Regions from separate parts of the Rahnella sp. P4_A8 genome, predicted to be linked through region 2. Evidence: predicted binding sites of a transcription regulator. Region 2 holds the regulator's gene; each other region holds the start of a gene.
What was found. Region 2 encodes Fur, which represses iron uptake genes when iron is present. Its sites were predicted from a motif close to ATAATAATGAGAACNACTATCAA; they were not measured.
Positions count from the first base shown of each region.

Region 1: a site for Fur is predicted at 7,790-7,812, ahead of fepB (Fe2+-enterobactin ABC transporter substrate-binding protein). Genes of this name have one in related genera too.
Region 3: a site for Fur is predicted at 3,004-3,026, ahead of ulaG (L-ascorbate 6-phosphate lactonase). Genes of this name have one in related genera too.

Region 1 is NZ_JBFUHK010000007.1:80,408-90,351, forward strand. Features, by position in the region: gene tsaD (tRNA (adenosine(37)-N6)-threonylcarbamoyltransferase complex transferase subunit TsaD) at 1-465, opposite strand, end outside; gene rpsU (30S ribosomal protein S21) at 781-996, shown strand; gene dnaG (DNA primase) at 1,132-2,880, shown strand; gene rpoD (RNA polymerase sigma factor RpoD) at 3,083-4,921, shown strand; gene AC1DUO_RS06020 (hypothetical protein) at 4,982-5,392, opposite strand; gene AC1DUO_RS06025 (hypothetical protein) at 5,483-6,085, opposite strand; gene AC1DUO_RS06030 (hypothetical protein) at 6,166-6,657, opposite strand; gene mug (G/U mismatch-specific DNA glycosylase) at 6,936-7,439, opposite strand; tRNA gene AC1DUO_RS06040 (tRNA-Ile) at 7,582-7,658, shown strand; gene fepB (Fe2+-enterobactin ABC transporter substrate-binding protein) at 7,835-8,803, shown strand; gene fepD (Fe(3+)-siderophore ABC transporter permease) at 8,803-9,804, shown strand; gene fepG (iron-enterobactin ABC transporter permease) at 9,807-9,944, shown strand, end outside.
Region 2 is NZ_JBFUHK010000019.1:54,845-64,788, reverse strand. Features, by position in the region: gene nagB (glucosamine-6-phosphate deaminase) at 1-25, opposite strand, end outside; gene nagE (N-acetylglucosamine-specific PTS transporter subunit IIBC) at 411-2,447, shown strand; gene glnS (glutamine--tRNA ligase) at 2,640-4,310, shown strand; gene chiP (chitoporin ChiP) at 4,789-6,159, shown strand; gene chiQ (ChiQ/YbfN family lipoprotein) at 6,173-6,508, shown strand; gene fur (ferric iron uptake transcriptional regulator) at 6,637-7,092, opposite strand; gene fldA (flavodoxin FldA) at 7,405-7,932, opposite strand; gene AC1DUO_RS12335 (methyl-accepting chemotaxis protein) at 8,354-9,944, shown strand, end outside.
Region 3 is NZ_JBFUHK010000005.1:114,779-124,722, forward strand. Features, by position in the region: gene AC1DUO_RS04650 (3-keto-L-gulonate-6-phosphate decarboxylase UlaD) at 1-433, opposite strand, end outside; gene ulaC (PTS ascorbate transporter subunit IIA) at 459-929, opposite strand; gene ulaB (PTS ascorbate transporter subunit IIB) at 940-1,248, opposite strand; gene ulaA (PTS ascorbate transporter subunit IIC) at 1,305-2,708, opposite strand; gene ulaG (L-ascorbate 6-phosphate lactonase) at 3,121-4,185, shown strand; gene ulaR (HTH-type transcriptional regulator UlaR) at 4,300-5,055, shown strand; gene glpE (thiosulfate sulfurtransferase GlpE) at 5,140-5,460, shown strand; gene AC1DUO_RS04685 (trans-sulfuration enzyme family protein) at 5,601-6,791, shown strand; gene glpG (rhomboid family intramembrane serine protease GlpG) at 7,011-7,844, shown strand; gene AC1DUO_RS04695 (DeoR/GlpR family transcriptional regulator) at 7,854-8,612, shown strand; gene glpD (glycerol-3-phosphate dehydrogenase) at 8,890-9,944, shown strand, end outside.

The DNA.
Region 1 (9,944 bases), on a different contig from region 2:
GCCGAGCAAGGTATATTCGCCAATTCCGGTGACGCTGATTAACTGCGTATGTCCGCCGGAAACCAGCAGCGCCACAAACGGGAAATCCGGCGGATTATCTTCCAGCATCGGTGCCAGCAAATGGCCTTCCATGTGATGCACCGGCACGGCAGGCACATCCCACGCAAATGCCAGAGAACGCCCGATGGTTGCGCCCACCAGCAACGCCCCGACCAGACCAGGGCCGGCGGTGTACGCCACGCCATCGATATCCTGAGCAGTCAGCCCGGCTTCTTTCAGCGCAGCCTGAATCAAGGGTACTGTTTTACGTACATGGTCACGCGATGCCAGTTCTGGCACCACACCGCCGTAATCTGCATGCAGTTTTACCTGACTATACAGTTGGTTGGCTAACAAACCGGCTTCGCTGTCATAAACTGCAATTCCGGTTTCATCGCAGGAGGTTTCAATACCCAGTACTCGCATCACTCTTTCCATCATGTTTTCGCGCTAACTCGCGGCGCGCAGTTTAGCACACAAGCTTCGGCGGGTGCTGCACCGGAGTGGGAATTCCTCGCTTCGCAGGCCAATTAATGTCGAGCAATTTTGATTGATTGGTATATAATCGCCGCCCGACGCAAAACAAGCGCACAATGTTGCAGAAGGGTTGCAGAAAGCGCCTGTTTCAATTTGCCGTTATGCTTTACAAGACGACGCGAATTGGAGTAAAATTCCGCACCATTTTGAAATGTGCTGGTACAACATCAGCAAACAAACCGATTTTATCGAGGTGAGAGGCACATGCCTGTAATTAAAGTACGTGAAAACGAGCCGTTCGACGTAGCTCTGCGTCGCTTCAAGCGTTCCTGCGAAAAAGCAGGTGTTCTGGCAGAAGTTCGTCGTCGTGAATTCTATGAAAAACCGACTACCGAACGTAAACGCGCTAAAGCATCTGCAGTAAAACGCCACGCCAAGAAACTGGCTCGCGAAAACGCACGCCGCACTCGTCTGTATTAATCTTCGGGGGCAACCCCAAATCGCGTGATTTGCAATATTAAGAACGCGCAGACTGCGTAGTAGCATACGAAGGCCGTGCTTTCCGAAAGGAATGCGCGGCTTGTTCTCGTTTATAGGCTAGTGAGTAAGGGGCTTATGGCTGGGAGAATTCCGCGCGTATTTATCAATGACTTGCTGGCTCGCATCGATATCGTCGATTTGATCGACGCTCGGGTAAAGCTCAAGAAACAGGGTAAAAATTATCACGCGTGCTGCCCTTTCCACCATGAGAAAACACCCTCATTTACCGTAAATGGCGATAAGCAGTTTTATCACTGTTTCGGCTGTGGTGCCCACGGCAACGCCGTCGATTTCCTGATGAACTATGACAGGCTTGAGTTTGTCGAAAGCATTGAGGAACTGGCGACAATGCAGGGTTTGGAAGTGCCGTACGAAGCAGGCACCGGTCCGAGCCAGATGGAGCGTCATCAGCGTCAAAGCCTCTACCAGTTGATGGCACCGCTTAGCGAGTTCTATCAGCAATCACTTAAACAGGCTGCAGGGGCTCCCGCACGGGAATATCTTGCCCGGCGCGGTTTAAGTGAAGACGTCATCAGCCATTTCGCCATTGGTTTCGCCCCACCGGGTTGGGACAACGCATTAAAACGTTTCGGTAAAAATGCCGATGATAAAGCGTCTCTGATTGATGCCGGTATGTTGGTCACCAATGACAATGGCCGCAGCTATGATCGTTTCCGCGAACGGGTGATGTTTCCTATTCGTGATAAACGTGGCCGCGTAATTGCCTTTGGCGGCAGGGTTCTCGGTGACGGTACGCCGAAATACCTGAACTCACCGGAAACCGAAATTTTCCATAAAGGCCGCCAGTTGTATGGCCTGTATGAAGCACAGTTAAAGCACCCGACGCCAGCGCGTTTGCTGGTGGTTGAAGGGTATATGGATGTCGTCGCACTGGCGCAGTTCGGCATTGATTATGCCGTTGCCTCATTGGGCACGTCCACGACCGCTGATCATATTCAGCTGATGTTCCGCAGCACAGACAACATCGTTTGCTGTTACGACGGTGACCGCGCGGGACGTGAAGCCGCATGGCGCGCACTGGAAACGGCACTGCCGTATCTTAATGATGGCCGCCAGCTGCGTTTTATGTTTTTACCCGACGGCGAAGATCCAGACACGCTGGTGCGTAAAGAAGGCAAAGAAGCGTTCGAACAACGTATGGAACAGGCGATGCCGCTGTCCACTTTCCTGTTTGATTCGCTGTTGCCGCAGGTAGATTTGAGCAGCCCTGACGGGCGGACCAAATTGAGCATGCTGGCATTGCCGCTGATCCGCCAGGTTCCCGGTGAAACGTTACGAATGTATTTGCGTCAGCAGTTAGGGAATAAGCTCGGTATTTTGGATGACAGCCAGCTGGAAAAGCTGATGCCTAAACAGGCAGAAAGTAGCAATGTCTATCAGGCGCCCCAGCTAAAACGCACAACCATGCGTATACTTATAGGGTTACTGGTACAAAATCCACAACTGGCTACACTTATACCCTCACTGCAAGGTTTGGAGCAAGCGAAGCAACCAGGACTGGATCTGTTCAGCGAGTTAGTAACCACTTGCTTAGCCCAGCCGGGGCTGACGACGGGCCAGTTACTGGAACTTTATCGCGACAATAAGTTCTACCAGCAGCTTGAAACTCTGGCGACATGGAACCACATGATCGTAGAGGACATGGTCGAGGAGGAATTTCGCGCCACGTTAGCCAGCCTGTATGACTCGATTTTAGAGCAACGGCTTGAAACTTTGATTGCAAAAGCCAGGACGCATGGCCTGAGTCCGGAGGAACGGACCGAAGTCAGTTCCCTGAATCAGGTGTTAGCGAGAAAGAGTTAACAAGTTAAATAACAAGAACATAAAAAGTAATGCGTCAGGCGTTACTACTAAAAAACGGCTTAAGTGCCGATATAAAGCGGGGCACGGCCCTGCGCAGAGCCGCCCTGGTGGGCCGCGGCACAATAAACGCCCCTAACGTTATTGTTGGCGATGTTACCCGACCGACACCAACCCAAATACTCTGAAGTGTGGATACCGTCTTATGGAGCAAAACCCGCAGTCACAGCTTAAGCTACTTGTCACCCGTGGTAAGGAGCAAGGCTATCTGACCTATGCTGAGGTCAATGACCATCTGCCGGAAGATATCGTCGATTCCGACCAGATCGAAGACATCATCCAGATGATTAACGACATGGGCATCCAGGTACTTGAAGAAGCACCGGACGCCGATGATTTGATGCTGGCCGAAAACCGCCCTGATACCGACGAAGACGCTGCAGAAGCGGCGGCGCAGGTACTTTCCAGCGTTGAATCCGAAATTGGCCGTACCACCGACCCTGTGCGTATGTATATGCGCGAGATGGGTACCGTTGAGTTGCTGACCCGTGAAGGCGAAATCGACATCGCCAAACGTATCGAAGACGGTATCAACCAGGTTCAGTGCTCCGTTGCTGAATATCCTGAAGCTATCACTTATTTGTTAGAGCAATATGACCGTGTAGAAGCTGGCGAAGTCCGCCTGTCTGACTTGATCACAGGTTTTGTTGACCCTAACGCCGAAGAAGAAATCGCACCAACTGCGACTCACGTGGGTTCTGAACTGACCACCGAAGAGCAGGATGATGATGATGAAGACGAAGATGAAGACGACGATGCTGAAGACGACAACAGCATCGACCCGGAACTGGCTCGCCAGAAGTTCACCGAACTGCGTGAACAGCATGAAGCGACGCGTCTGGTCATCAAGAAAAACGGCCGTAGCCACAAGAGCGCAGCAGAAGAAATCCTGAAGCTGTCCGATGTGTTCAAACAATTCCGTTTAGTGCCAAAACAGTTCGATTTCCTGGTTAACAGCATGCGTTCCATGATGGATCGCGTTCGTGCTCAGGAACGTCTGATCATGAAAGTGTGCGTTGAACAGTGCAAAATGCCGAAGAAAAACTTCGTCAATCTGTTCGCCGGTAACGAAACCAGCGATACCTGGTTTGATGCTGCTCTGGCAATGGGTAAACCCTGGTCTGAGAAGCTGAAAGAAGTCACCGAAGACGTACAGCGCGGCCTGATGAAGCTGCGTCAGATCGAAGAAGAAACTGGCCTGACTATCGAACAGGTAAAAGACATCAACCGTCGCATGTCTATCGGCGAAGCGAAAGCCCGTCGCGCGAAGAAAGAGATGGTTGAAGCAAACTTACGTCTGGTTATTTCGATCGCGAAGAAATACACCAACCGTGGTCTGCAGTTCCTTGACCTGATCCAGGAAGGTAACATCGGCCTGATGAAAGCCGTTGATAAGTTTGAATATCGCCGTGGTTATAAGTTCTCAACTTATGCGACCTGGTGGATCCGTCAGGCTATCACCCGCTCCATCGCCGACCAGGCGCGTACCATCCGTATCCCGGTACATATGATTGAGACGATCAACAAACTCAACCGTATCTCCCGTCAGATGCTGCAAGAGATGGGCCGCGAGCCGACGCCGGAAGAACTGGCTGAACGTATGCTGATGCCGGAAGACAAAATCCGCAAAGTGCTGAAAATTGCGAAAGAGCCAATCTCCATGGAAACGCCAATCGGCGACGATGAAGATTCGCATCTGGGTGATTTCATCGAGGATACCACCCTCGAGCTGCCACTGGATTCTGCAACGTCTGAAAGCCTGCGTTCTGCAACACATGACGTTCTGGCTGGCCTGACCGCACGTGAAGCGAAAGTTCTGCGTATGCGTTTCGGTATCGATATGAACACTGACCACACGCTGGAAGAAGTGGGCAAACAGTTCGACGTTACCCGTGAACGTATCCGTCAGATCGAAGCGAAAGCGTTGCGTAAACTGCGCCACCCAAGCCGCTCCGAAGTGCTGCGCAGCTTCCTGGACGATTAATCGTTCTCTGGTTGTCAGTCACGAACAGAAAAGCCCCGGCAGAAATGCCGGGGCTTTTTATTACTGGTTTTCTAAACTGACATTCACCCAGGCAGTATTATCCGGTAATGGAATAAGCCCGCTGCTGACACCCGTCAGACCAAATACTTTAGACGTCGGTGAATCAGGATGGAAATCCAGGTAAAATGTTTGCGCAAAACTGAGCAATACATCTGTGCTATCTGCTGATTCACAGGCATCGATATAAACGTTACCCGTATAATCCGGCGGGAAAATACTTTTCACATTTAAATAAAGCGTATCACCATTTACATAAAAGGCTTTGGCTTTATCACCGATAACCGGCCGGTCATTATCTCCCTGAAAGGCACCATGAGAAATAATAAACAGATTTTCACTCTTTCCTAACAACCGCAACTCAGAATGAAATATTTTGTAACTCGACTTAAAAACTGACTGGTACTGTGCCATTGAAGCACTGGCAACATGTTCCAGTTCCGGATCATCGGTACAGACGATAAGAATCATAATATTACTCCGTAAGTAAATTAAACTGATGACTCAGCCAACAGACCAGGTGTTATCATTTTTCAGCTGAACATTCAGGTTGTAAGTATTCGGCGCAAACTCAAGCTGCTGCTTATTGGTGATCTGACCAATATCAAGCACCTGACCCGGCGTATAATTACCAAAAGTGATCCAATAAGTTGGATGCGGTGTGAAGGTCAGGTTGATGTTCGGCTGTGCCTGAACAACAAAGGTACCCGCCCCCGACATACCGACCCCGACAGAGGCCTGATTCAGCGGTAAACTGCTGTCGTTCGTGACATACAACGTACCGTTCTTTCCGCCGGTGGTCTGTTGTTCGAATTCAAACGCCCCCTCGGAATAGCTCAGCGTCACCTGATTATTGTTCGTCAGGCTGGCAGGAAGGGTTTGAGAGGCATCGAATTTCACACCGGGGATCAGCACACCGGTTTCATCCCAAACAAAACTGTAATCAATTCCCCAGTCAAACTGCACTTTGGTTTTTGGATGTGCCACTTTGGAGAACCACGCCAGTGACATCACTTTGGGATCGGTGATATCCGGAGAGGTTTGATAAATACAAATTGCACCGGTATTTACAGAGTTATTTGCTACAGTGACAGAATATTGAGTCATAATATTTACCTTTTATATTAAAATGAATGAGAAAATAATTGTGTGTAGTCTTTGCCTTCTCTTAACTTCCTCGACCTCCTTTACAGACACGCGTTACGTGATTTAATTAGCCGGATACTTCTCATCGTAATACCAAAAGTTTGTGTGAGTAGTTTTGCCGGAATATCTTCTTTCATCGCCACTTGCATTGCTGCCCGGCGAATAGCGATAAACACCCCCCAGTTGGATGGCGTATCCAGATATCCAGAAGAATCAATTTTTTTATAAATTCTGTTATATTTATTTTGCGGGATATTAATCCCGTAGATCTGATAAAACTTCTCTGCCTCTTTGGGCATGTATATTTTTCTCCCTCCATGGAGATGAATAAAATGAAATAATCCGGCGAAACCACCATGTTCAGCAAATTCCGATGCTATCCAGGGCATCACCGACATGATGCAGACGCTGTTTTTTTCACAAAAGCTGATTAATCTTGCTTCTCTTTCTGAATGCCGGAGCGGTAGTCCTGAAAATAGTTCGAACCATTCCTCCAGATTTTCCTGTCTTTCTTCGGTTTCAACATTAGCCATATCTCCTGCTCCTGAAGAATCAAACTGCCTGACTACTTTGCTGCTCACCCCGAATGAGGCGATGGAATAAGTTTTAGTTCAGTTGAGCGCATTCACACGGGGGAAGCATTCCTCTTACATTAAATATGCAAATGTATTCAGGTGGGGTTCAGAGAGTATAAAGCTGCTTTAATAGCGAAATAATTTGGTAAATCAACCAAAAATAAGACGATTATTAATAAAATAATCATCCTGGCGAGATTTTATATCAGATGGAATAATAAGAGGAGGTGACGGGATTATGCTGTGTTTTCTAATGATAAGAATAGTTCACGGTATGCGGATACCAGTTCATCCAGCGTCGCCCGGTTCAGGCCGCTTGGGTTAGGCAGCACCCAAACTTCCGTGTCACCGATTTTCAACGCCTGACGTCCCCAGTTCACCTTACTGATGCCAAACGCTTTACTGAATGCCTGTTTGCCTAAAACAGCCAGCGCACGCGGCTGATAGTATTCAATTTTTGCCGTCAACGCTGCGCCCCCTTCGCGCAACTCATCGCGAACCAGCTCCGTTGCCTCAACAGTCGGACGTTCCACCAGCATAGTGATCCCGCAATCTGTATCCAGCAAATGCTGTTCTTCTTCAGGCTTAAGTAAACGCCCGGTAAAACCCGCCTGATAGATAACCTTCCAGAAACGGTTATTGGCATTAGCGAAATGGAAACCATGATGAGCAGTGGATAAGCCGGGATTGATGCCGCAAAACACGACAGAAAGATCCCGGGCGATAATATCTGTAATCATTATTATCCCTTAAGATGTATTTACCTGAGTTATAGGTAAAAAACGCAGTGAACACAACAGACTAAAACTGTGCACAAAACGCGCATACAAACCGAAGACATATAGACCTGTAAGCAGAGTTTACCGTATAATCCCGCACCTCGGCCCTTTAGCTCAGTTGGTTAGAGCACGCGACTCATAATCGCTTGGTCGCTGGTTCAAGTCCAGCAAGGGCCACCAGATTTTAGTTTGAGATTCAAACGATTAAGCCACTTCATACGGAGTGGCTTTTTTGTTGCGTGAATACCTGTCTTCCCCTGACTTTTCCACGGATTGAACCTCTCTCGTCATTGACCCCATACGCCCTGCATATAATAATGATAACCATTAACATTAAAGAATCAGGAATGGATCCAATGACAAGGGCTGGTTTTCGCCGTTTTTCAGGGATGGTTGCGCTGTTGTTATCGCTGCTTGTCGCCACGCAGGCTTTCGCAGAAGGCTGGCCACGGCAAGTTATGACCTCAAAGGGAAGCATCACATTACAACAGCCGCCGCAGCGGATTGTCTCCACCAGCGTCACCGTCACCGGCACATTGCTGGCGATTAATGCGCCGGTTATCGCCAGCGGAGCGACTGCGCCCAATAATCGGGTTTCCGATGCTCAGGGCTTTTTCCGCCAGTGGGGCGATGTCGCGAAACAACGCGGTGTGCAGCGGCTTTATATCGGCGAACCGAATGCTGAAGCCATTGCCGGACAGGCACCGGATCTCATCATTATTGCCGCCACAGGCGGGGATTCCGCACTGAAACTCTATGATCAGCTGTCGGCCATTGCGCCGGTCATGGTGGTCAATTACGACGATAAAAGCTGGCAGGAACTCGCCACCGAATTAGGCCGGGCGACGGGTAAAGAAACCGATGCCGCCAAGGTTATCGCGCAGTTTTCAGCCCGTGAAGACAGTCTGAAAAAAGCGATACATTTGCCACCGCAGCCGGTGTCCGCGCTGGTTTATGGATCAGATGGCAAAAGCGCCAATCTGTGGACGCCCGCGTCACCGCAGGGTCAGCTGCTCCGGCAGTTAGGATTCAGCCTCGCGCCGGTTCCGCTGAATTTCGCCGCCAGTTACAGTCAGGGCAAACGCCATGACATCATCCAGCTTGCCGGTGAGAAAATGCCGGAGGCGATGAACGGCCAGACGCTGCTGTTATTTTCCGCCAGTCAGCCTGATGCACAACGGCTGCTGACCAATCCTTTTCTGGCGAAGTTACCTGCCGTGCAGGCCGGGCGCGTGTATGCCATGGGTGACGACACGTTCAGACTCGATTATTACAGCGCCAGCAACATGCTGAATCAGCTTGAAAAACTGTTCGTAACTCACTGATGTCCCGCTCAATAAAAAATCTCACAGCGCTGTTGGTTGCCTTGTTTTTGCTCTGCCTGATGATGGCGCTGAGTCTGGTGCTGGGCGAGAAATCGCTTGCGTCCGGCACCGTGATGTCAGCGCTTAACGGCCAGTGCACAGGGGCGGATTGTGTGATTGTCACCGATGCCCGTGTGCCGCGCACGCTGGCCGGTTTGCTGGCAGGGATGGCGCTCGGATTATCCGGTGCGCTGATGCAAATCCTCACCCGCAATCCGCTGGCTGATCCCGGTATTCTTGGCGTTAATGCGGGTGCGGCTTTCGCGGTGGTTATCGGTATCGCCTTTTTTGGCGCAACGGATGTCAGCCACTATTTGTGGTTCGCGTTTGCCGGTGCCTTACTGGCAACATTGCTGGTCGCCATGATCGGCGCGCTGGGACGCGGAAAGCTGGATCCGGTACGCTTAACTCTGGCGGGCGTCGCGCTCGGCGCTGTGCTGGAAGGCATGTCTTCGGGGATTTCCCTGCTCAACCCGACTGTCTACGATCAGTTGCGATTCTGGCAGGCTGGCTCGCTGGATATCCGCAATATTACCGTGATTAAAACCATCACACCGCCGGTGACTTTTGCGGTTGCCCTGAGCTTACTGATGGCCCGCTCCCTGAATAATCTGACGATGGGCAGCGAACTGGCGACGGCGCTCGGCACCAAAATCGCGACCACGCAGTTGCTGGGATTACTGGCGATTACGTTGTTGTGCGGCAGCGCCACAGCGGCTGTCGGCCCCATCGCCTTTGTCGGCCTGATGGTGCCGCATATGGCGCGCTGGATCTGTCGTGCGGATCCGCGCTGGATGCTGCCGTGGACGCTGGTGTTAACCCCGACGCTGTTGCTGGCAGCCGATATCGCCGGGCGTTTTCTGGTTACCGGAGAATTGCGGGTTTCCGTAGTGGTCGCCTTTATCGGCGCGCCGGTGCTTATTTTCCTGGTACGCCGTCCCGGTGGATTACACAGAGGTTAAACATGAGCCAGACTCTTACAGAACCTCGCCCGCTGAAAAAACCTTTGCTGCTGTCGCGCCCCTTTCTGACCGCCTGCGGACTGGTGTTATGCCTGATCCTGCTGGCGGTTTACGCGCTGGGTAGCGGAACACTGGCACTG
Region 2 (9,944 bases):
GGGTGTTTAATGGAATAAGTCTCATCAGATACCTCTTAGTTTCAGAATATTGAATATAATGTGTCTGTCCTCCGCAGAAGTGCTAGCGCGGGACAATAAGTCAGAAAGCAGTTTTGGGTTCAGGGCGGTCTTGTTAAGCGTAAACCACCGCAACGGTTTATGACTGGCACAATACCGTCTGGATTTTTTTAATGATAAAATAAGTTTGGTGTATTGACCAGTGAAATGGCATGTTATGACCTCTTTTTGGTGACAAATCTCACAAAAAGAGAGGTTTTAATTTGCGATACGAAATAATATTTTTACACTCGCAATTGCAGTTGGTTAAATCGGAACGGTAAATGTAAAAGGTAGTAAACATACTAATTAAACTACTTTGGTGATTCGCTTACGGGCGAGTAGGGGGAATGTTGAATATACTGAGTTATTTACAAAAGATTGGCCGGGCATTAATGGTGCCCGTTGCTACGTTGCCAGCCGCCGCAATCCTCATGGGCGTCGGTTACTGGATCGACCCTGTGGGTTGGGGGGGAGACAATGCGCTGGCGGCATTTTTCATTAAATCTGGCTCCGCCATTATTGAAAACATGTCCGTACTGTTTGCGATCGGTGTGGCGTATGGCATGTCCAAAGACAAAGACGGTGCAGCTGCACTGACGGGTTTTGTCGGTTTCCTGGTGCTGACCACGCTGTGTTCGCCTGCAGCCGTGTCCATGATTCAGAAGATCCCGTTAGACCAGGTGCCGGCGGCATTTGGTAAAATCAATAACCAGTTTGTCGGTATCTTAGTCGGTATCATTTCTGCTGAGTTGTACAACCGTTTCAGCCACGTCGAGTTGCCGAAAGCGCTGTCATTCTTCAGTGGTCGTCGTCTGGTTCCTATCCTGACTTCTTTCCTGATGATCATCGTTGCCTTCATCCTGATGTATGTATGGCCTCTGATTTTCAACGGTCTGGTGACCTTCGGTGAGCATATCCAGCAACTGGGTTCTGCCGGTGCCGGTATCTATGCCTTCTTCAACCGTTTACTGATCCCGGTCGGTCTGCATCATGCACTGAACTCCGTGTTCTGGTTTGATGTTGCAGGTATTAACGATATCCCTAACTTCCTCGGTGGTCAGGAATCTATCCAGTCAGGTAAAGCGGTGGTGGGTATCACCGGTCGTTATCAGGCAGGTTTCTTCCCGATCATGATGTTTGGTCTTCCGGGCGCGGCACTGGCGATTTACCACTGCGCACGTCCTGAAAACAAAGCAAAAGTTGCTGGTATCATGCTGGCTGCTGCTTTCGCTTCCTTCTTTACCGGTATCACCGAACCGCTGGAATTCTCCTTCATGTTCGTTGCGCCGGTGTTGTATGTGATTCACGCCGTACTGACCGGTATTTCGGTCTTCATCGCAGCAAGCATGCACTGGATTGCCGGTTTCGGCTTCAGCGCAGGTTTGGTGGATATGGTGCTGTCTTCCCGTAACCCGCTGGCGACTCACTGGTACATGCTGATCCCTCAGGGTCTGGTGTTCTTCGTGATTTACTACGTGGTGTTCCGTTTCACCATCCAGAAATTCAACCTGCTGACCCCGGGACGTGAACTGGCAGTGGCCGGTGACGAAGCGGACGGTTACGACGTTGATGTGGAATCTGCTGGCAACAAAGGTGACGAAACCGTTGCTCTGGCACGTCGTTATATCAGTGCCATCGGCGGTTCAGAAAACCTGACCGGCATTGATGCCTGTATCACCCGTCTGCGCCTGAACGTGAAAGACTCCGCACTGGTCAACGACGGACTGGCGAAACGTCTGGGCGCTTCAGGAGTTATCCGTCTGAATAAACAAAGCGTGCAGGTGATTGTCGGTACCCGTGCCGAAATCATTGCCGGTGCGATGCGTACCGCACTGAATGCAGGCCCGATTGCTGCGGCTACCGTGACTCCGGCTGCGCCACTGTCTGAAATCAAACCTCAGGCAGTGCCAAACAGCGTGAAAACGGTAGTGGAAACCTTAGTGTCTCCGGTTACCGGTGACATTGTGGCGCTGGATCAGGTGCCTGATGAAGCCTTTGCCAGCAAAGCGGTGGGTGATGGTGTTGCCATCCGTCCTACCGATAAAATCGTTGTGTCGCCGGCTGCGGGCACGGTGGTGAAAATCTTCAATACCAATCATGCGTTCTGCCTGGAAACGACTTCCGGTGCTGAAATCGTGGTGCATATGGGGATTGATACTGTTGCACTGAACGGCCAGGGCTTTACCCGCCTGGTTGAAGAAGGGGCAACAGTCACTGCCGGTCAGCCTGTACTGGAACTGGATCTGGATTATCTGAATGCCAATGCGCGCTCAATGATCAGCCCGGTAGTCGTCAGCAATATTGATGATTATACCGGTGTGACGTCACTGGCCAGCGGTTCAGTGGTTGCCGGTCAAACGAAACTGTTCGATATCCAGGGCAAATAACCCTGCGGATGATGTAACAGGTCGACGTAGTGGCAGCGGGAAGAGAGCGATCTCTTCCCGCTTTTTATTGTCTGAGGACAGAGGCACCAGAGATAACCACGATTTAATGCAACTAACGGTTGTTTCCCGGCGTGGCTTGTTGGAACATAAGCGGTTATCCGTAGAGTCAATGTTGCGTAGAGGAATTGCACAATGAGTGAGGCTGAAGCCCGCCCAACAAATTTTATCCGTCAGATTATTGATGAAGATCTGGCGACCGGGAAACACAATACCGTTCACACCCGTTTCCCACCTGAGCCTAATGGTTATCTGCACATCGGTCATGCGAAATCTATCTGCCTGAATTTCGGCATCGCGCAAGACTATCAGGGCCAGTGTAATCTGCGTTTTGACGATACCAACCCGGCAAAAGAAGACATCGAATTCGTTGAGTCAATCAAACGCGACGTCCAGTGGTTAGGTTTCGACTGGAGCGGCGATATTCATTACTCCTCGGACTATTTTGATCAACTGCATGCTTATGCGCTTGAACTGATCAACAAAGGTCTGGCGTATGTTGATGAACTGTCTCCTGACCAGATCCGTGAATATCGCGGCTCCCTGACGTCGCCGGGTAAAAACAGCCCGTACCGCGATCGCACCGTGGAAGAGAACATTGCGTTATTTGAAAAAATGCGTAACGGTGAGTTCGCCGAAGGCGCTGCGTGTCTGCGTGCAAAAATCGATATGGCCTCGCCATTCTTTGTCATGCGTGATCCGGTTCTGTACCGTATTAAATTCGCAGAACATCACCAGACCGGTAAAAAATGGTGCATCTATCCGATGTACGATTTCACCCACTGCATTTCCGATGCGCTGGAAGGGATTACCCATTCGCTGTGTACGCTGGAATTCCAGGATAACCGTCGTCTGTACGACTGGGTTCTGGATAATATTTCTATTCCATGCCACCCGCGTCAGTACGAATTCTCCCGTCTGAATCTCGAATACTCCATCATGTCCAAGCGCAAGCTGAACCTGCTGGTGACCGAGAAGATTGTTGAAGGCTGGGATGACCCGCGCATGCCGACCGTTTCAGGTCTGCGTCGCCGGGGCTATACCGCGGCATCTATCCGTGAATTCTGCCGTCGTATCGGCGTTACCAAGCAGGATAACAACGTTGAAATGATGGCGCTGGAATCTTGCATCCGTGACGATCTCAACGAGAACGCACCGCGCGCCATGGCGGTTATCAATCCGGTTAAAGTGATCATTGAAAACTTTACCGGTGATGATGTGCAGATGGTGAAGATGCCGAATCATCCGGGCAAACCGGAAATGGGCACCCGCGAAGTGCCGTTTACCCGTGAGATTTACATCGATCAGGCTGATTTCCGCGAAGAAGCCAACAAGCAGTACAAGCGTCTGGTGTTGGGCAAAGAAGTGCGCCTGCGTAATGCGTATGTGATCAAAGCAGAACGTATCGAGAAAGACGAGGAAGGGAATATCACCACTATCTTCTGTTCTTACGATATCGACACGCTGAGCAAAGATCCTGCCGATGGCCGCAAGGTGAAAGGCGTGATCCACTGGGTGTCCGCGTCTGAAGGCAAACCGGCTGAGTTCCGCCTGTATGACCGTCTGTTCAGCGTCGCAAACCCGGGCCAGGCGGAAGACTTCCTGACCACCATCAACCCGGATTCCCTGGTGATTTCCCACGGTTTCGTGGAGCCATCACTGGTGGCTGCACAGGCTGAAATCAGCCTGCAGTTTGAGCGTGAAGGTTACTTCTGTGCCGACAACCGCTACTCAAGTGCTGAACATCTGGTGTTTAACCGTACCGTTGGCCTGCGTGATACCTGGGAAAGCAAACCCGTCGCGTAAGCCCTCAGTATGAGGTAATAAAAACGCAGTTCAGGCTGCGTTTTTTTTCGCCTGTTATTCTTGTCAGAGATGCCTTTTGTTTTTCGTCGCGAATTAATGTATTTCCTATGCTTACTTTTAAAACGTTGTGCCACAGCCGTTCATATTGCTGAAACGTTTAAACTGTAAGATGATTTTGTTTAATCGTATGTTTTAATTATATATTATTATAGTCCATTGCTTTAATCCTTTCCTGCATACCTCTGTAATGCTTTTTCATCTTTATGTGCACTTTGTCATATTTCGATAATTAATGATTAATTACTCATTGATAATTCGCGTCGCGAAAAATACTCTTGATGTTGATTTAACCGGTTACGCCTCTGGCGACCGCTTTTTATACCCGTTTGGGTTTTGCTCGTTTTTTTAGTCAACATGAGGAATCTCTATGCACAAGCACCGTAACAGGGGCAGGGGATCGGCTTACCTGAAACCTGCCATGTATTCTCTCGCCGGCACCTTACTGGGTGGCGGAATGATGTTTTCACAAGGGACCAAAGCAGCCGGTTTTATTGATGATTCCACACTGACCGGCGGTGTGTACTACTGGCAGCGTGAACGTGACCGCAAGGACATGGATCCGGCGAGTGACCACTACAAAGACTATACAACCAACCTTTCGCATTCTACCGCTAACCTGAACCTCGATTTTTCTTCCGGCTATGCCTGGGACATGTTTGGTATTGATATCGCAGCCTTTACGGCGATTGAAATGGCCGAGAGCAGCGAGAGCGGCCATCCCAACGAAATCGCCTTTTCTAACAGCAACCGCGCCTACGACGAAGATTACTCCGGGGATAAAAGTGGGGTCAGTCTTTATAAGGCAGCCGGTAAATTCAAATATGGCGGATTCTGGGGGCACGCAGGGTATATTCAGCCTACCGGACAGACGCTGATCGCACCGCACTGGAGCTTTATGCCGGGTACGTATCGCGGTGCGGAAGCCGGTTATAAACACGATTTCGGTGACCCGGGTGAACTGAGTTTCTCCTATATGTGGGCTGATGAATATAAATCGCCGTGGCATCTGGAAATGGATGATTTCCGCCAGAATGACAAGAAAACCGGCGTTTCTTATATTCATTCGCTCGGTGCGAAATATGATTTTAAAAATGACTTCGTACTGGAAGGCGCATTTGGCCAGGCTGAAAGTTATGTCGATCAGTACTTTGCTAAGGCCTCGTACAAAATGGATCTGCTGGGCAATCCGCTGACCACCAGCTATCAGTTCTATGGTGCAGAAGACCGCATCAGTGACAAGAATGATCCGAACAGTCTGTATGACGGTCTGGCATGGTTGCAGGCACTGACCTTTGGCTATACCACCGGGCAGTTTAACTGGCGTCTGGAAGGGACGATGGTGAAAGCGGAAGGGAATCAGGGCTACTTCCTGCAGCGCATGACCCCGACTTATTCTTCCTCAAACGGCCGTCTTGATGTGTGGTGGGACAACCGCTCGGACTTCAACGCCAACGGTGAAAAAGCAGTATATGCCGGCGTGCTTTATGATCTGGCGAAATGGGACCTGCCGGGGTTCGCGGTCGGTGGTTCGTACGTCTATGCGTGGGATGCCAAACCGAGCACCAACGCCGCTTATGACCAGAGCCAGCGTCTGAAAGAAAGCGCATGGAGCCTGGATGCGCTGTACACCATTCAGGAAGGGCGCGCCAAAGGGACGTTGTTCAAACTGCATTACACCCAGTACGACAACCATTCGGACATACCGAGCTGGGGCGGCGGTTACGGCAACATTTTCCAGGATGAAAAAGACGTGAAATTCATCGTTATCGCTCCATTTACTATTTTCTGAGGTCGCTATGTCGATGAATAAATTACTGATGATCATGGTTTCGGCTGTTTTGCTGGCCGGTTGTGCACCCACCGCCGATCAGGCACAAATATCCCAAACGCGGGAAGATTACCGTGCCTGTATCAATACGTCAGAAGGCAATCCGGACAAACTGGCATCCTGCGAGGTGTTACTGAATAAACTGAAACAGGAAAAAGCCCACCAGCAATTTGCAGAACAGGAGACGGTGCGCGTGGTGGATTATCAGCGATGTCTGACGGCGCGTAAAACTGGCGACGGTCAGGCATATGCTGCTGATTGCGGGAAAATCTGGCAGGAAATAAAAACGAACAATTCACCTAAGCCGTGAATCTCAGCAGCGAAACATACCCCGGCTTGCCGGGGTTTTTTATGCCTGCTATCCGGGCTCAATCTGCGTCGATATCAGACATAAAAAAACCGCTTTTCAGCGGTTAATTTAGTCAAAGCCTGTGCAGATTACTGCGCAGGTTTATCGTTGTGCAAAGAGTCATCTTCGCGGCAATCGCCTGCTTCACAGTGGCCGTACAGATACAGGCTGTGGTTGGTGAGCTTGATACCGTGTTTCTTAGCAATCTCACGCTGACGACCTTCAATATATTCGTCACGGAATTCGATCACACGACCGCAATCCAGACAGATCAGGTGGTCGTGGTGATGTTGCTGGGTCAGTTCGAATACGGACTTGCCGCCTTCGAAGTTATGACGGGTGACAATACCGGCGTCGTCAAACTGGTTCAGAACGCGGTAAACCGTCGCCAGGCCAATTTCTTCACCCATATCAATCAGTTGCTTGTAAAGATCTTCCGCACTAACGTGATGACCTTCCGGCGCTTGCAGCACTTCCAGGATTTTGAGGCGCGGAAGCGTGACTTTTAAGCCGGCTTTCTTCAGTGCGGTGTTGTTGTCAGTCATGCGGATTCAGTCCTGTTACTATGTGCTAATCAAGTTGAGGCATGCAGCCTGTGGCATCGGCGGCACAAAATTATTCGTTTAGTCTCTTCGTTTAACGCAATGTGCCAATTCTCGTCAACGACAGCCTGTTAATAAAGATCACAAATTGCCGGTCACATTTGGAATGCAACGACTTGATCAATAGAAAAAACAGAGGAACTCAGTGTACCTTGATACGACCGAAAGTTACAATTTTGTAGCAGTTAAATTGTTAATTTCAGTAATAGTTTGGCCCTTCAATTGTAGAATAAATCCTCAGGGCCAACAGGGTTTTTAGCCAATAATTTCAGAAAGGCTAAGTTCTTCTGTGATCTGTTTCACCCAGGCATCAACACGTTCGCTGGTCAGTTCGGGCTGACGATCTTCGTCAATTGCCAGTCCTATGAAGTGCTTATCATCCGCCAGGCCTTTAGATGCTTCAAAGTGGTAACCTTCGGTAGGCCAATGTCCGACAATCACTGCGCCGCGTGGCTCAATGATATCGCGCACGGTGCCCAGCGCATCGCAGAAATATTCGGCGTAGTCTTCCTGGTCACCGCAACCAAACAGTGCCACCAGCTTACCTTCGAAATCTATCTCTTCCAGCGTTGGGAAAAAGTCGTCCCAGTCACACTGCGCTTCACCGTAATACCAGGTTGGAATGCCGATAAGCAAAATATCGAATTTTTCCAGATCCTCTTTGCTGCTCTTCGCAATGTCATGCACCTCTGCAACATCTTTACCCAATTGCTTCTGGATCATTTTTGCGATGTTTTCGGTGTTACCTGTATCGGATCCAAAGAAGATACCTACAACGGCCATAAGATTACCTAACCTCTTGTTCTCAATGAAGTGCTCTGCAACGCAGGCAATAATAATGCAGATGATAGCAAACTCGTGCGGCGGAGAATATGCTTCTGCTCGCCTTCTTAACTGGGAAATAAGTTTATCGGGCAATATTTTTAAGTGTTATCGCCTTTGTGTGCTTTCACCTGCGGCGAATTAACCTCAGGGTTAATGAGGTCAAAAGCAAGTTTGAGAAATAAGTCGTCACAATACTAAATTTCGAGAACATTCCGCCGATAGATGATTCGGGAGCAATCTCAACATAATAAAGAAATCGATGCCCGGAGAGGTGTTCAAACATGTCCTGGGGCACTTGCCTGCTGGTTACCTGTCTTGATTCTCCGCATCCCCGTCAATCCTCAGGCCAGAAACAGACATGTTTCGAGAGAGGCATATCGTGCAGTTTTTAAAAAATATCACCATCAGGGCCGCTTTATTAACCATTCTTGGCATCTTTTGCGTCATGTGGGCAGGTGTTTCCCTTTACACCGTCACCTCACTGGACACACTGACCCAAAATACCAAAAATAGTACCGAGCTGGTCAACAATATGGCGCTGATCAATAAAGGAAATGATCAGTATTTTCGTACCGTGACGCGCCTGAGCCGCGCCGTGGCACAGCTTCAGGCCGATCCGTCAAAAGGTCCGGAAATTTTTGATACCGCCAAACAATCACTCAGCGGGCTGACGCAGGCACTGGCCAGTTTTAAAGCGGCACCGCATCCGGGGCTGGAAGATTCCTCCGTGCAGGAATTGATCACCAGTTGGGAAAATCTGATCACGCAGGGCGTCACGCCATTGTTCGACGCAGCCCGCAGCAAAAATACGGAGTCCTATAACCAGCTAGCCAATTCCACCGTACCTGCACTGAGCCGCAGCTTTGGCTCATCGATGGAGAAAGTCAGCGGTCAGATCGCTGTCGATTTTGATGCGGCACAACGGCAATCCACCCATCTGACGTCATTTAGCAAAGTGATTCTGCTGACGGCATTTGGTATCGGGCTGGTGATTTTATTGCTGACTGACCGTTATCTGGTGATGGCGCTGGTGAAGCCGCTGGATAAAATCCGCGGTCACTTCGCGGTGATCGCCAGCGGCGATCTGACGTTTTATCTGGAAGAATTCGGTAAAAACTGCGCCGGTAAGCTGATTCCGTTGCTGAACGAGATGCAGTTGAGCCTGGTCAATACCGTTCAGACCATCCGCAACTGCACCAATCACATCTATCAGGGCGCGTCAGAAATTTCAGCCGGGAACAACGATTTGTCTTCCCGTACGGAAGAACAGGCGTCGGCGCTGGAAGAAACCGCTGCCAGCATGGAAGAACTGACGGCTACCGTTAAACACAATGCCGATAACGCGCATCACGCCAGCCAGCTGGTGATGGAGGCTTCCACCACCGCGCAGAAGGGCGGCAACATCGTGGCAGACGTGGTCAGCACCATGAAAGATATCTCCGGCAGCTCGAAGAAAATTGCTGAAATCACTTCTGTGATTAACAGCATCGCTTTCCAGACCAACATTCTGGCGCTGAATGCTGCCGTCGAAGCGGCACGTGCGGGCGAGCAGGGGCGCGGTTTTGCAGTGGTTGCCAGCGAAGTGCGCAATCTTGCACAACGCAGTGCGCAGGCGGCGAAAGAAATCGAGCAGCTCATCAGCGAATCGGTTTCCCGCGTCGACAGCGGTTCGAAATTGGTTGAAAACGCCGGTCAGACGATGAATGAAGTGGTGCGCTCAATTACGCATGTCACTGACATCATGGCGGAAATCGCCTCTGCATCCGATGAGCAAAGCAAAGGAATCAGTCAGGTGGCGGTTGCCGTCACAGAAATGGACAGCGTCACACAGCAGAACGCCGCGCTGGTAGAACAGGCGTCGCAGGCTGCAGTATCACTGGAAGAGCAGGCTTCATTGCTGAACAATGCCGTTGCTACGTTCAAACTTAAAGATAGCGTGACGAGCGTCGGTTCACGTCCGGGGAAGTCAA
Region 3 (9,944 bases), on a different contig from region 2:
CCTGCGCGTCGCGGCTGCGGTGATAAACCACCTGCCCGATGCCTGCGTCGTGCCATTCCTGCGCCTGTTCCCACGTCCAGTAACCGGTCAGCTCAATCTGCACGTCGCCGTTAAATTCTTTCGCCACTTCCAGCGCACCTTTGGTGGTGTTGATGTCGGCACAGCAAATCACCGTCACCCAGTCAGCATGGGCTTCGAAACACATGCGCGAGAGGATTTTTCCGGCATCGGCGATTTTGGCATCGGCCAGCACAATTTTTTCCGGATACAGCGCCTTGAGGTCACGCACCGCGCGCACACCTTCTGCGACACATAAAATAGTGCCAACTTCGATAATGTCGACTTCGCTGGCGATCAGACGCGTGGTTTTGTAAGCGTCGTCCATCGACTGGTTATCCAGCGCCACCTGCAACATCGGTAATGAATGAGACATAATATATTCCTTCTCTGCTAACGAATTAGTGAACCGCCGTGGCGGAGGTCAGGTCGATCAGATCCAGCACCTGTTGCGCCGTAGTGCAGGCACGCAGGCGGTCAAAATTGGCTTCATCATCAAACAGGTTCACCACCTGCATGATGCCGATTTCCTGATGCGCATTGGCATCCACCGCCGCCAGCGTGATGAGAATGTCCACCGGATCGTTATCTTCATGATTGAACACCAGCGGTTTTTTCAGCGTCACCAGCGCAAAACCGGTTTTCAGCACACCTTCTTCCGGACGGCCATGCGGCATGGCAAGCCCGGGCGCGATCACGAAATACGGCCCGAAACGTTCGACGCCGTCCAGAATCGCCTGGTAATAACGCGGCTCTACCACTCCGGCTTCCACCAGCATATCGACGCCAATTTTCACTGCGCCCTGCCAGGTTTCTGCTTCTGCGTTGAGGCGAATCGAGTTGTTTTCAGCCAGCGAATCTCGCAGTTTCATACATCGCTCCTTACTTTTTCAGGTCTGCGGAAAAGTGCGCGTTAATCACTTCCATCACTTTCGGACCGAAGTCCGCCGCCGACAGCATGTTGCGCACGCCGACCACGTATTTGTTGCCGCTGACGGTGATTTCATCCGCCACGTGCGTGGAGGCGACAATAATGTCAGCCCCGCTCAGCTCGGATTTGTATTCCCCCACCGCGCAGCTATTCATGGTGTGATCCACGCCTTCCTGCGTCAGAAACTGGCCGATTTTCATCTTCATGATCATCGAACTGCCTTGCCCGCAACCGCATACCGCCAGAATTCGTACTGTCATGGGAACCTCTTTATTTTGTGAGAAGTTATTTGTGAGAAGTCATTAGTGAACAGTCATTAGTGAGAAACGGACTGATTAAGCGCCTGTTTTTCAGCATCTTCTTCGGCCCGCAATGCGCGACCCGCGAAGAACATGTAGAGCAGCACAATCACCCCAATGACGCCTATAAAGGCCATACCGATGCTGAAGAAGCCCTGCATCATTGGCGGTGCCAGAATCGACCAGTCTGCCATGCCCATCCAGGCGCTCAGGCCGGTGAGTTTGATGGCCCAGACGCAGCCGAAGATTTCGATCATCCCCATCACCAGACAGATTTTCAGCGCCGCGCGCCAGCCGCCGAAGTGATTGGCAAACACGCCGATGGTGGCGTTAGAGAAGAACATCGGGATAAAGCCGGGGATGATCATGATGGAAGAGCCCATGCCAAACAGAATGGCGACAGCAATCAGCTGGCCGATGGTGCCCCACATAAAGCCCCAGACCACGGCGTTCGGCGCAAAGCTGTAAATAGCCGCGCAGTCGATGGCCAGCACGGCACCGGGGATCAGGCGTTGGGAGATGCCGTTAAAGGCTTCGGTCAGTTCAGCAACGAACATACGCACGCCCTGAATAATGATGAAAATCGCCACTGCAAACATCAGACCGGTTTGCAGGATGTAAATCGTCCAGTGGGTTTTTCCGGCCATTTGCTGCAGGGTGTCGAGGCCGAAGGAACACAGAATGATGCCGAAGAACACGGTCATCACGATGGCGGTAGACACGATATTGTCATGGAAAATATTCAGCCAGCCCGGCAGTTTGAGATCTTCAACACTGTCTTCTTTCTTCCCGAGATACGGCGCGATTTTATAAGCGATCCACGAGGCAAATTGCTGCTGGTGACCAATCGAGAAGCCGCTGTTTTCGGTCACGGCCTGCGTCGGTTTGTACATCATGTTCGAGGTAATGCCCCAGTACAGCGACACCAGAATTGCGGTTGACCAGATGGTGGTCCACATCGGATAGCCCATGATGAAGAAGAACACCGCAATCAGCCCCGCCTGCTGGAACATGATGTGGCCGGTGAGCATGATGGTGCGAATGCCGGTAATGCGGCGGAATACCACCATCAGGATATTCAGCGCCAGGGCGATCAGCACCGCGTAACCGACCCAGCTATAGGCCTCGCCCATGCGCTCCACCGTGGCCATCATTGAGGCATAGGTATCTGATATTGCACCGTTAATGCCATACACTTCTGAAAGTTTTGCCACCACCGGTTTGAAGGTACCGGTCAGAATGCCGGACCCCGCCTGCAGTAACATAAAGCCGATAATGGTTTTGATGGTGCCCTTGATAATCACCGTCGCGCTCTTCCTGAGCAGGATGTAACCGAGCATGGTCACAATACCCAGCAGCAACGGCGCGTTAGTCATTACCTGATTAAAAAATACGGTGAAGATGGTGTAGAGGAATTCCATAAGACTCTCCGTCTGACCTTGTTTGATCTCTTCAACGCACTTGAACATAACCGCTGCGCTAAAAAGTGAGGGACAAACGCACTCTAATGCTCACATCGAATCAAATAAAGATTCGCAATGATTATTTGTGAGCAGTCTCGCAAGATATCGTCATCGGCAGAATGAGCTAACAAACTAAATCACTCTGTTTTTATGATAAATATCAGCCATATACTACAAAAAAAGGCATGTGAAAACCGCCTGAAATCCTCCCATCCTCCTTTGTCACCCCCTGCTTAATGCTAAAAATCGCTCGTTTATAATCATTGTCATTATGAATTTTCGATGATAAGTTCTCACAAATAAATCATATATAATCACTAAATGATTTATTGTGACTCTATTTCAAAGCCAACTCAGATGAGGGAATACTATGAGCAAAGTAGAAACGATCAGCCGCGAATCCTGGATCCTCAGCACTTTCCCGGAATGGGGCACCTGGTTAAACGAAGAGATCGAGCAGGAAAAGGTCGCGCCGGGCACTTTTGCCATGTGGTGGCTGGGCTGTACAGGGATCTGGCTGAAGTCTGAGGGCGGCGCGAATATTTGTGTCGATTTCTGGTGTGGCGTCGGCAAGCAAAATCACAGCAGCCCGCTGATGAAAACCGGCCACCAGATGCAGCGCATGGCCGGTGTAAAGAAGCTCCAGCCAAATCTGCGCACCACACCGTTTGTGCTCGATCCCTTTGCGATCAGGGAGATCGACGCGGTGTTATCCACCCACGATCATAACGATCATATCGATGTGAACGTGGCCGCCGCGGTCATGCAAAACTGTGCTGCTGACGTGCCCTTTATCGGCCCGCAAACCTGTGTGGATTTGTGGATGAGCTGGGGCGTGCCCGCCAGTCGTTGCATCGTGATGACGCCGGGCAAAGTGGTGAGGATCAAAGACGTGGAAATTCACGCACTGGATTCTTTCGACCGCACGGTGCTGATCACCCTGCCCGCAGACCAGAAAGCCGCAGGGGTATTGCCGGATATGATGGATCAGCGCGCGGTGAATTATTTGTTCAAAACGCCGGGCGGTAACCTGTATCACAGCGGCGATTCGCACTATTCCAACTACTACGCCAAACACGGTAACGAATATCAGATAGACGTGGCGCTCGGCTCTTATGGCGAAAACCCGCGTGGTGTGACCGACAAAATGACCAGCGTCGATATGCTGCGCATGGCGGAATCCCTCAACACCAAAGTCGTTATTCCGTTCCACCATGATATCTGGTCGAATTTCCAGGCCGATCCGCAGGAAATCCGCGTGCTGTGGGAGATGAAAAAAGATCGCCTGAAATACGGCTTCAAGCCGTTTATCTGGCAGGTCGGCGGTAAATTCACGTATCCGGATGATAAGGATAACTTCGAGTATCACTATCCGCGTGGCTTTGACGACTGCTTTACTACCGAGACTGATCTGCCATTCAAGTCTTTCTTATAAAGTATGTTATGAACAGGCGGAGGCAACAGACTCCGCTTTTTTATAAACCATGTAATTGCCATTACTGCTCGTTTATAATCACGCGGTAATCACCTATTTACCTGCGGAGCCACCATGACTGAGCCACAACGCCACAACGCTATTCTCGATCTGCTGCAACGTCAGGGGCAGATTTCAGTCGCTGATGTGATTGATCAGTTTGATATTTCACCCGCTACGGCGCGTCGTGACATCACCAAGCTCAACGAACTGGGCAAACTGCGGAAAGTGCGCAATGGCGCTGAAGCCGTGAATCAGCCACGCCAGAACTGGACACCGCTGAATATCCATCAGACGCACAATCTCAACGAGAAAATGCGCATCGCCAAAGCGGCATCCGAACTGTGCCAGCCGGGTGAAAGCGTGGTGATAAACTGCGGTTCGACGGCGTTTCTGCTCGGCCGTGAAATGTGCGGAAAAGACATTCAGGTCATTACCAATTATCTGCCGCTGGCCAATTATCTGATTGAACAGGAGCACGACAGCGTGGTGATCATGGGCGGTCAGTACAATAAAAGTCAGTCAATTACGCTGGCACCACAAGACGGCGATGCCAGCCTGTATGCCGGGCACTGGATGTTCACCAGCGGCGCGGGGCTGACCGCCGATGGCCTGTACAAAACCGATATGCTGACCGCGATGGCCGAGCAGAAGATGTTGAATTATGTTGGGAATTTGGCGGTACTGGTCGACAGCAGCAAAATCGGCCAGCGCGCGGGCATGCTGTTCAGCCGCACCGAACAAATCGATGTGCTGATCACCGGCAAAGAAGCGAATGATGAAATCATCGGGCAATTACGTCAGAAAGGCGTGCAGGTGATCCTGGTTTAGCCTTTATCCCTGTATTTCGTCTGGTCTTAGTTGTGCAATTATTGGGTAGAATGGCGGCATAACCTTTTATGAGGCAAGACCAGAATGGAACAATTTGAAGCAATCAGCGTTGAACAAGCACATTCCCGCCTGACCTCAGGCGAAGCCGTGATGGTCGATATTCGTGACCCGCAAAGCTTCGGCGCAGCACATGCACCTGGCGCTTATCACCTGAGCAACGACAGCCTGCCTGCGTTTATCCAGCAGGCCGATGCCAAAACACCGGTACTGGTGATGTGCTATCACGGCATCAGCAGCCGCGGTGCCGCGCAATTTCTGATTTCTCAGGGTTTCGAATCGGTCTACAGCGTTGACGGCGGTTTCGAAGCCTGGTCGCAAACCTTCCCGCAAGATATTGAAGCCTGACCCCTCTTTATTGACGCCGGCGCACGCTATAGTCTTTATAACCAGGCTAATGAGTTTGCGCCGAAAATGTTCTTAAGCTGAAAAAGCTACCTTTCTCCAGTGTTGATATAATTTCCGCCTACTATCGACAGGATTCCAAGATGAAAAAACTGAACACTTCACGTTCTTTAGGGATGCGTACGCTCGCCGTTCATGGCGGACAGCAGCCCGATGCCCTGACCGGCGCGATTGCGACACCTATCACCGCCGCATCGGCATTTTCATACCCGGATTTTGACAGCGGCGCACGCCGTTTCAGTGGTGAAGAACCGGGTTATATTTACAGCCGTTTCGCCAATCCGACGGTGGCCGTTTTTGAACAGAAACTGGCGGCGCTCGAAGGTGCAGAAACCGCCGTTGCCTGCGCGAGTGGCATGGCAGCGATCAGCGCCACGTTGTTTGCCCTGCTGGTTCCCGGCGATGAAATCATTCATATCGGCACGCTGTATGGCGGCACTGAAGGCGTGGTGCGTAACCTGCTGCCACGTTATGGCATCAAACCGGTTCACGTTACCCATGTGAGCGAACTGGAAGCGGCATTCACAAAAAACACCAAAGTGGTGCTGGTGGAAACCCCGGCTAACCCGGGACTGGATATCGCCGATCTGGCTGAAGTCGCCCGTCTGTCGAAAGCCGCCGGTGCAGTCAGTGTGGCGGATAATACTTTTGCCACACCGTACCTGACGCGCCCGCTGGAACTGGGCATTGATATCGTTCTGCATTCCGCGACCAAATACATCAGCGGCCACGGCGATGCGACCGGTGGCGTAGTGGCCGGTTCGGCGGCATTAATCACGCCAATCCGCACCCTGAGTCTGAAGCAGTTCGGTGGCAACCTGAGCCCGTTCGAAGCCAGTTTGCTGATCCGCGGCCTGAAAACTCTGCCGCTGCGCGTCGAAGCCAGTTCGCTGAGCGCACAGGCGGTGGCGGAATTCCTCGACGGCCACAGCGCGGTAGACACCGTGTTCTATCCGGGGCTGAAGCAGCATCCGGGACATGCCACCGCCTCAAAACAAATGAAACTGTTTGGCGGGATTATGGCCATTGAGCTGAAAGGCGGCCTCAACGCCGCACGGACGTTCCTCGATAAGCTGAGCATCATCACGCAGGCGGTATCGCTCGGCGACACCGATTCGCTGGCCTGCCATCCGGCATCGACAACGCACAGCGCCGTCGCGCCGGAAGTTCGCCGCCAGAGCGGTATCACCGACGGACTGGTGCGCATCAGCATCGGTATCGAAGATACCGAAGACCTGATTGCTGATCTGCAACAGGCGCTGGAAGGGCTTTAAAGGCTCGATTTTGCAACACCGTCATCCGGCGGTGTTGCAAAAGACTTCGATCCTCATCACATCACCATAATTTTCTATTCACAGATAACCGCACAGCATTCCTAAATTCCCCTCCTTTACCCGTCTGACGTTATAATCGACATCCCCCACGCTGGCAGATAAGGTATTGCCCTAAAATGACGGCAACAAATCAAACAATTAGGGAAACCGCTAAACGCTATGGTGCGCATTCTTAACCTGAACAACCCCCGCCTGGCTCAGGCTTTTGTCGATTACATGGCAACCCAGGGTTTTACGCTGACGATGAAACACGAAAGTCAGGAAGTGCAGCTCTGGCTGGAAGATGAATCCCGTCTGGAAGAGGCCGAGAAGCAGGTGGCGCTGTTTGTGCGCGATCCCCTGCATCCACGCTATCAGGAAGCAAGCTGGAAAACCGGCAAGGCACAGCCACATTTAAAGATGTCGCACACACCCTTCCTGAAAACCCTGCGCAGCCGCGCCGGGCCGCTGACGATAGGCATGATTGTGCTGAGTCTGGCGGTGTTTATCCTGCAACAGATGGTCGGCGACGAACTGGTGATGAGCTGGCTCGCCTGGCCGGACAGTTCGCGCGTTTTCCAGTTATGGCGATGGTTCACCCCGGCCCTGATGAATTTCTCCTTTATTGCCCTGCTGATTAATCTGGCATGGTGGTGGTATCTCGCCAGCCAGATTGAGATGCATCTGGGCAGCGGCAAACTGTTCACCGTAACCTTAATTTCTGCCCTGATCAGCGGCTGGGGCCAGTCGATGGTCAGCGGTTCGTGGTTCGGCGGATTATCCGGTGTGGTGTACGCGCTGATGGGTTACGCCTGGCTGACCGGCCAGTTGAAACCGGAAAGTCGTCTGTATGTGCCCGGCGGATTACTGGTCATTTCGCTGATTTTTATGTTCATTGGCTATGCAACGGGCGGCGCGGCCGTGTCGAATGCCGCGCATGCGTTTGGTCTGGGCCTCGGCCTGATCATGGCATTTGTTGACACGCGCACTCCGCGCAACAAAAAAAATAAGTAGGGGATTCGGGTGAAACAAACACAACGCCATGATGCGATTATCGATTTAGTCCGCCAGCAGGGGTATGTCAGCACCGAAGAGCTGGTGGAGCATTTTGCAGTCAGCCCGCAAACTATCCGCCGTGATCTGAATGATCTGGCGGAACAGAATAAAATTCACCGTCACCATGGCGGTGCAGCCTTGCCGTCCAGTTCGGTGAATGCGGCATACAACGACCGTAAAGTGATGTGGTCGGAAGCGAAAGCGCGTATCGCCGAACGAGTCGCCAGCCAGATCCCTGACGGTTCAACGCTGTTTATTGATATCGGCACCACGCCGGAAGCCGTGGCGCATGCGCTGCTTAACCATAAAAATCTGCGCATCGTGACCAACAACCTGAACGTCGCGACGCTGCTGACAGCCAAAGAGGATTTTCGTTTGTTCCTCGCAGGCGGTGAAGTGCGCGCCCGCGACGGCGGCATCATGGGCGAGGCAACGCTCGATTTCATCTCTCAGTTCCGCCTTGATTACGGCATTCTCGGCATCAGCGGCATCGATATGGACGGTTCGCTGCTCGAATTCGACTATCACGAAGCCCGTACCAAACGCGCGATTATCGAAAACTCCCGCTGCGTGATGCTGGTGACGGACCATTCCAAATTTGGCCGAAACGCGATGGTCAACCTCGGCAAAATGGATCTGATTCATTATCTGTTCACTGATAAACAGCCGCCGGACAGCGTGAAGCAAATCATCGACAAGTACGACGTGCATCTCGAACTGTGCTGATTTGCCTGCATTTAAGGAGCGCTGCGGCTGGCGCTCCTGCTTTTCCTCCCTCCGCCCTGCCCGGCAAAACGAACAATTTCGAAAAATTCCACGCGTAGCGGCGTTCGGTTTCGTCCCCGCCTTGCTATTTTGCTCGAAACCGACACAAAAATGTTACCTTCATCACGCATAATTGTTTTTATTTGGTTAACGCTTGGCTTGTTTGTCGATTCTCGATTACAATCGTGAGCGAAAACGAACATAAAAGAGCTATTGCGAACATCTGGAGGAAGATGACGTGGAAACCAAAGACTTGATCGTAATTGGTGGCGGTATTAATGGTACCGGCATCGCAGTCGACGCAGCTGGCCGCGGGCTGTCTGTTCTGCTGCTTGAAGCGCAAGACTTGGCCTGCGCGACCTCTTCGGCCAGTTCTAAACTGATCCACGGTGGCCTGCGCTATCTGGAACATTACGAATTCCGTCTGGTCAGCGAAGCGCTGGCTGAACGTGAAGTGCTGTTGAAAATGGCACCGCATATTGCTTTCCCGATGCGTTTCCGTTTACCGCATCAGCCGCATTTGCGCCCGGCCTGGATGATCCGCGCCGGTTTGTTCCTGTACGACCATCTGGGCAAACGCACCAGCCTGCCGGCCAGTAAAGGTCTGAAATTCGGCAGCGAGTCCGTGCTGAAACCAGAACTGACCAAAGGTTTTGAATACTCGGATTGCTGGGTCGACGATGCGCGTTTAGTGGTCGTCAATGCACAGGAAGTGGAAGAACGTGGCGGCGAAGTTCGTACCCGCACCCGCGTGACCCGCGCATGGCGTGAGGACGGCATGTGGATGGTTGAAGCCGAAGATATCGACACCGGCAAAACCTTCACCTGGCGCGCCAAAGGTCTGGTGAACGCTACCGGTCCGTGGGTAAAACATTTCTTCGACGACGGCCTGAAGCTGAAATCGCCATACGGCATCCGTCTGATCAAAGGCAGCCATATTGTGGTGCCCCGTGCACACAATCAGCCGCAGGCCTACATTCTGCAAAACGAAGATCATCGCATTGTTTTCGTGATCCCGTGGATGGATGAATTCTCCATCATCGGCACCACCGACGTGGAATATCACGGCGATCCGAAAGACGTGAAAATCGACGATAAAGAAATCGGTTATCTGCTGAAAGTGTATAACGACCACTTTAAGAAACAGCTGACCACCGAAGACATCGTCTGGACTTATTCCGGCGTGCGCCCGCTGTGCGATGACGAATCAGATTCACCACAGGCGGTGACCCGCGATTACACGCTCGACGTTCACGATCAGGATGGCAAAGCGCCGCTGCTTTCTGTATTCGG